3 regions of the Kitasatospora sp. NPDC001095 genome follow, and region 1 is predicted to be linked to each of the others. Evidence: riboswitches for the same ligand, from Rfam matches in the RefSeq annotation. Region 1 holds a riboswitch; each other region holds the start of a gene.

Region 1 (2,255 bases):
GGCGAAGACCGTCAACATCTCCACCATGTCCGCGATCGTCGCGGCGGCCGCCGGCGCCAAGGTGGTCAAGCACGGCAACCGGTCGGCCTCCTCGAGCAGCGGCTCCTCGGACGTGCTGGAGAAGCTCGGGGTGGCGCTGGACCTCTCGGCCCGGCGGGTCGCCGAGGTGGCCGAGGAGGTCGGGCTCACCTTCTGCTTCGCGGCGAAGTTCCACCCCTCGATGAGGCACGCCGCCACCGCGCGGCGCGACCTCGGGGTGCCGACCTCCTTCAACATCCTCGGCCCGCTGACCAACCCGGCCAAGGTCACCGCGCACGCCATCGGCTGCTTCGACACCCGGCTGGCCGGACTGATCGCCGGGGTCCTGGCCGAGCGGGGTGCGACGGCGCTGGTCTTCCGCGGCGACGACGGACTGGACGAGCTGACCATCACCACCACCTCGCAGGTCTGGCTGGTGCGCGAAGGGGCGGTCACCCGGACCGCCTTCGACCCGCGGGACGTCGGCATCGAGCTGGTCGGCATCGAGGCGCTGCGCGGGGCGGACGCCTCGTACAACGCGGAGGTCGCGCGGCGGCTGCTGGCGGGGGAGCACGGGCCGGTCCGGGACGCCGTCCTGCTGAACACGGCGGCGGCGCTGGTCGCGCTCGACCTGCGCGACGCACCGCTCGCCGAGCAGTTGGCGGCCGGCATGGAGCGGGCCGCCAGGGCGATCGACTCCGGCGCGGCCCAGGACCTGCTGCGGCGTTGGTCGGAGGCCACGAGCCGGATCTGACACGGCAGTTGGCGGGGCCCGCGGGAACTCCTCCCGCGGGCCCCTCGCGCTGTCCGGATGCCGGACGCCCGTTTGACCGCCCGATGGGCGCGGCCTAGAGTCTTCGCCAGGTCATGAGTGACAGCACAAAGCCCCAGCTTGCTGTCCGGCAACCCTCCGTCCGTGGCGGGGTGCCCTGGGTGAGGACCGGGTCGTCACGGCAAGCCGTCCGTGCGACAAGCGCGGACGCCGGACGAATGACACTCCCGGGGTCCCTTACCCCTTGAAGGAGTGCATCCCCATGTCCCCCGTCGCCACCGAAATCTGCGCCCCGCTCGCCGTCCTCGGCACCGACGTCCAGGTCCCGCTCGCCAGCGGTGAGAAGGTCGGCTACGCGGCACTCGACTACGCGGCCAGCTCGCCGGCGCTCCAGCGGGTGTGGGACGACGTCGCCGCCTACGCGCCGTACTACGGCAGCGTCCACCGCGGGGCCGGGTACCTCTCCCAGCTGTCCACCGACCTGTTCGAGCAGAGCCGCCGCACCGTCGGCGAGTTCCTCGACCTGCGGGAGGGCGACCAGGTGGTCTTCACCCGGGCCACCACCGACTCGCTCAACCTGCTGGCCGCCGCCGTTCCGGCCGGCACCCGGGTGTTCGCCTTCGAGACCGAGCACCACGCCTCGCTGCTGCCCTGGGCGCACGCCGGACTGGACGTCACCTACCTGCGGGCGCCGCGCTCGCGGGCCGAGGCGGTGGCCGCGCTGGACGCCGCGCTCGCCGAGGCACCCGAGGGCCCCAAGCTGCTCTGCGTCACCGGCGCCTCCAACGTGACCGGCGAGCTGTGGCCGGTCGCCGAGCTGACCGGGACCGCGCACCGGCACGGCGCCCGGGTGGTGCTGGACGCCGCCCAGCTGGCGCCGCACCACCGGGTCTCGGTGCGCGAACTGGACGTCGACTGGATCGCCTTCTCCGGCCACAAGATCTACGCGCCGTTCGGCGCCGGGGTGCTGGCCGGCCGGGCGGACTGGCTGGACGAGGCCGAGCCGTACCTGGCCGGCGGCGGGGCGACCCGGACGGTGGCCCGGGAGGCCGACGGCTCGGTGGCCGTGCAGTGGCACACCGGCCCGGCCCGGCACGAGGCCGGCTCGCCGAACGTCATCGGCGCCTACGCGATCGCCTCGGCCTGCCGGGCGCTGACCGAGGCCGGCTTCGACGCGCTGGAGGCCCGCGAGCGGCAGCTGGTCGCCCGGCTGACGGCCGGGCTGGCCGCGATCCCGCAGGTCAAGGTGCTGAACCTGTTCGGGGCCGACACCGCACGGGTGGGCGTGCTGTCCTTCGTCGTCCGGGGCTGGAACAGCTCGCACTTCTCGGCCGCGCTGTCCGCCGAGTACGGCATCGGGGTGCGCGACGGCCTGTTCTGCGCCCACCCGCTGGTGCGCACGCTGCTCGGGGACGAGGACGTCGCGCTGTCCGAGTGCGGGGCGCCCGAGTCCTCGCTGCCGGGC
Region 2 (2,255 bases), on a different contig from region 1:
CACGACCTCGGCGTCCGTGACGTCCTCCACCGCGCCACCGGTGCGGCGGGCGATGTCCAGCACGTACGGGCCGTCGGCCGGGTTGCCGATCGCCAGCGACTTGGCGATGGTGTCCGGCTTGACCGGCTTGATCACGTCCCGGCCGGCCTTGAACGCGGCCGACACCGGCGAGCAGCCCTCGGCCTGGGCACCGAAGATCCGGTACGGCCGGTCCTCGACCAGGCCCAGCCTGATCAGCTCCTGGAGGCCCTTGTCGATCTTCGTCAGCTGCGAGCCCGAGGCGATCGGGATCACGATCTGCTCCGGCAGCCGCCAGCCGAGCTGCTCGCAGATCTCGTACGCCAGCGTCTTGGAGCCCTCGCCGTAGTACGGCCGCAGGTTCACGTTGACGAAGCCCCAGCCCTCGCCGGCCGGATCGCCGATCAGCTCCGAACAGAAGCGGTTCACGTCGTCGTAGTTGCCCTCGATGCCGACCAGCTCACCGCCGTACACCCCGGCCATGACGACCTTGCCCTGCTCCAGGTCGTGCGGGATGAACACGCAGGACCGGAGCCCGGCCCTGGCCGCCGCCGCACCCACCGCGCCGGCCAGGTTGCCGGTGGAGGAGCAGGACAGCGTGGTGTAGCCGAACGCCCGGGCCGCCTCGATCGCGCACGCGACCACCCGGTCCTTGAAGGAGTGCGTCGGGTTCCCGGAGTCGTCCTTGACGTGCAGCTGGGCGGTGAACCCGAGCTCCCGGCCCAGGTTGTCCGCCTTCACCAGCGGGGTCCACCCCGGGTTCAGGTTCGGCTTCGAGGCCACGTCCGCCGGAACGGGCAGCAGCGGCGCGTACCTCCAGATGGAGGCCGGACCGGCCTCGATCCGCTTGCGCAGCTCCTCGGCGCCCTCGCTGCCGAACTCGTAGGCGATCTCCAGCGGGCCGAAGCACTCCAGGCAGGCGAAGCTGGGGCCGAGCGGGAAACGGGTGCCGCACTCGCGACAGGACAGCGCGGTGGCGGGGCCGAGGTCGACGGAAACTGGTGCGGCGGTGTTGATAGCCATGATGGCGAGGCCTCTCTCCTCATCTTCCCCGTGGCGCGGTCGCGCACGGGCCGGAATTGGCACCTGTCCCGCCGGGGCCTGTCGACGACAGCCGCGCGAGAAGGTTGCCGGGACGTCAACGGGCCGTTCCCTCAGTCCCTCTGGATGAGCTTGTGAAATTGTGGTGCTGCTCAACGGCGACCCCGGCGTGCGAAGGTCCGACCGCTGTACGAAGACTGTATCCGAAGGCGCCAATCCTGAACGGGACCGTCCGCCACGCGAGATGACAGATTCCACCGACCCCGCCGAGGAGACCTCCGTGCCCGCCGAACCGACTCCCGAGCTCCTCCCGCAGGCGGCATCCTGGCTCCACCGCCGCTCCTGGAGCGCGGCCGACCGGCCGGTCCACACCCTCCTCGACGCCAAGGAACGCACCGGCCGCACCGTCAGCGTGGTCCTCCCCGCCCTGGACGAGGAGGCCACCGTCGGCGACATCGTCCGCACCGTCCGCCGCGAGCTGATGGAACGCCTCCCGCTCGTCGACGAACTCGTCGTCGTCGACTCCGGCTCCACCGACGCCACCGCCGCCGTCGCCGCCGTGGCAGGCGCCCGGGTGGAACACCGCGACCGGATCCTCCCCCGGCTGCCCGCCGTCCCCGGCAAGGGCGAGGTGCTCTGGCGCTCCCTGCTGGTCACCCACGGCGACATCGTCTGCTTCGTCGACGCCGACCTGCGCGAGTTCGACCCGGCCTTCGTCTCCGGCATCGTCGGCCCGCTGCTCACCGACGAGTCGATCCAGCTGGTCAAGGCCATGTACGACCGCCCGCTGGAGTCGGACGGCGCCGTCCTGCCCGCCGGCGGCGGCCGGGTCACCGAACTCGTCGCCCGCCCCCTGCTCAACCTCCACTGGCCGGAACTCGCCGGCTTCGTCCAGCCCCTCGGCGGCGAGTACGCGGCCCGCCGCTCACTGCTCGAACGGCTGCCCTTCCCCACCGGCTACGGCGTCGAACTCGGCCTGCTGGTCGACGCCCTGGAAGTGGCAGGCCTCGACGCCCTGGCCCAGGTGGACGTCGGCGTCCGGCACCACCGCCACCAGGACGGCCAGGCCCTCGGCCGGATGGCCGCCACCATCTACCGGACCGCCCTGGAACGCCTCGACCGCACCCACCGCCTCAAGGCCTCGGCCGACCTCGTCCACCCCCACCTCACCCAGTTCACCCGCGACCCGGAAACCC
Region 3 (2,255 bases), on a different contig from region 1:
CGAACACGTGGAATGCCTGATCGCCCTCGCCGAGGAGGGGCTCGCGCGCACCTTCCTGACCGGCGACGTGATCGACGTGGCCCAGCTCGCCGGACAGCCCTTCGACCCCGCCGAGACCGCCGCGGTCCTCGCCGCCTACCGGCTCGCCCCGGAGGCCGCCGCCCTGCTCGACCTCGCCGCCGAGCACGTGCCGCTCGGCTCCCTGCGGGACGTGCGCACCGTCCTGGAGGCCGAGGTCGGCCCCGAACTCCGCCGCCGCCGGACCCTCACCCGCGCGCACCGGCCGCGCGGGGGGACCCTGCTGCGCCACGGCACCCTGCTGCGCCGCACCGTCATCCGGCACCAGTGGGACGAGGCCCTGCTGCTCCCGGCCGGCGGCGCCACCCTGCTGCTCACCCCGGTCGCCGACTACCTGCTCGGCGCCGAGGGCACCCGGCCGACGGCGCCGGAACGCGCCGCCGCCCTCGCCGCGCTGCGGGCCTGGGACACCACCGCCCCCGGCGGCCCGGACCCGGCCCCGCGCACCGGACTGTCGGAGCCGCGCCACCGCTGAGCGGGCCCGCCCCGCCCGCCGTCGAGAGCAGGGGGGCTTGGCAGCGGGCCCGGGGAGTCTTGTATCGTTCCTGGCGAATCATCCAGAGGGGTGGAGGGACCGGCCCTACGAAGCCCCGGCAACTCCCCGTTCGACCCGGCGTCCGAAGTACGCGCCGTGCCGTCCGGGATCAGTGCCAACTCCGGCCTGTCGCCAATGTGGCGCGGGAAAGATGAGGAGACACGGTGCTCTCTGTGCTGTCCTTCGCCCGGGCGCTTCCCGCCCCGGCGCTTTCGCGTACCCGTCTCGTGCCCGGCGCAGGCAATCGGCCGACTTCCGCGGCCCGTCCTCGCTGACCACCCCCCGGCTCCCCGCCAGGAGCCGCCGTGAGCAGCGCCGACCCGCTGCTCCCGGGCCTTGAGACTGGAGTACCCCACCCATGGAGAACACGAGCGGCGTCGGCGTGCTCGACAAGGTCACCTCGATCCTCGGGATCCTGGAGGCGGGCCCCGCCACCCTCGGCGGCCTCGTCGCGGCCACCGGCATGGCCCGCCCCACCGCCCACCGGCTGGCCGTCGCACTCGAACACCACCGTCTGGTCAGCCGGGACGTGCATGGCCGGTTCATGCTCGGCCCCCGGGTCGGCGAGCTCGCCGCGGCCGCCGGCGAGGACCGGTTGCTGGCCGCGGCCGGCTCGGTCCTCACCCAGCTGCGGGACCTCACCGGCGAGAGCGCCCAGCTCTACCGCCGGCAGGGCGAGGTACGGATCTGCGTGGCCGCCGCCGAACGCCTCACCGGCCTGCGGGACACCGTCCCGGTGGGCATCACCCTCCCCATGAAGGTCGGCTCCGCCGCCCAGATCCTGCTCGCCTGGGAGGAACCCGAGCGCCTCCACCGCGGGCTGCAGGGCGCCCGCTTCACCGCCACCGCCCTGAGCGGCGTACGCCGCCGGGGCTGGGCGCAGTCCGTCGGCGAGCGCGAACTCGGGGTCGCCTCCGTCTCCGCGCCCGTCCGTGGCCAGTCCAACCGGGTGGTGGCCGCGGTCTCGGTCTCCGGCCCGATCGAACGGCTCACCCGCCACCCCGGCGCCCAGCTCTCCCAGGCCGTCGTCGAGGCGGGCCGCCGCCTCACCGAGGCCCTGCGCCACGCCTGACGGGATGGGTGGCGGACCCGAATCCGCCACCCATCCCGGCCGGGGTGCCGCCGCCCCGGGTCAGGCCCGGGACAGCAGCACGGCGCGGGAGGGGCGGGGGATCCGGCTGATCACCGCGCCGATCAGCGTGCCGATCGACACCCCGAAGACCGCCGACACGGCCGCCAGGACCGACTGGGCCCCGTTCCCGACCTCTATCTGCGCCGTGTTCAACAGACCGAAGGAGCCCGGCACCACGATCCAGAACGCCGGCAGGTAGAGCACCTGCCAGAGCGGACCGCCCGGCAGCCAGTGCACCAGGGTGGCCGCGACCGCGGCGGCGACCGCCCCGGCCAGGCCGCCTATCGCCGCGCCGTGCACCGACCCCACCGCCACCTGGGCGGTCACGCTGACCGCGATCACGGCGACGATCCACGGGATGGCCGAGGGCGGTGTGTGGACGTTGACCACCACGCCGGCCACCGCGATCGCCAACCCCAGCGCGATCACCCACCAGCTGGGCTTGGCGACCTGGACGTTGGCCAGCGCGGTGGCCGGCATGCCGATCGCCGTCGCGGCCGCGGCCACCCC

Evidence for each region. Region 1 has a riboswitch for S-adenosylmethionine ahead of ACWDBB_RS19250 (aminotransferase class V-fold PLP-dependent enzyme). Riboswitches for the same ligand answer to the same signal wherever they lie in the genome.
Region 2: it holds a riboswitch for S-adenosylmethionine, as region 1 does, so the genes downstream of both, thrC (threonine synthase) here and ACWDBB_RS19250 (aminotransferase class V-fold PLP-dependent enzyme) in region 1, are expected to answer to the same signal.
Region 3: it holds a riboswitch for S-adenosylmethionine, as region 1 does, so the genes downstream of both, ACWDBB_RS00950 (IclR family transcriptional regulator) here and ACWDBB_RS19250 (aminotransferase class V-fold PLP-dependent enzyme) in region 1, are expected to answer to the same signal.

Annotation. Positions count from the first base shown of each region.
Region 1 covers NZ_JBSFKQ010000021.1:43,347-45,601, reverse strand. The annotation lists gene trpD (anthranilate phosphoribosyltransferase) at 1-772, shown strand, start outside; SAM riboswitch class IV at 882-1,000, shown strand; gene ACWDBB_RS19250 (aminotransferase class V-fold PLP-dependent enzyme) at 1,053-2,255, shown strand, end outside.
Region 2 covers NZ_JBSFKQ010000055.1:6,100-8,354, reverse strand. The annotation lists gene thrC (threonine synthase) at 1-1,041, opposite strand, end outside; SAM riboswitch class I at 1,058-1,192, opposite strand; gene ACWDBB_RS30870 (glucosyl-3-phosphoglycerate synthase) at 1,304-2,255, shown strand, end outside.
Region 3 covers NZ_JBSFKQ010000001.1:216,666-218,920, reverse strand. The annotation lists gene ACWDBB_RS00955 (hypothetical protein) at 1-553, shown strand, start outside; SAM riboswitch class I at 629-771, shown strand; gene ACWDBB_RS00950 (IclR family transcriptional regulator) at 972-1,685, shown strand; gene ACWDBB_RS00945 (threonine/serine exporter family protein) at 1,746-2,255, opposite strand, start outside.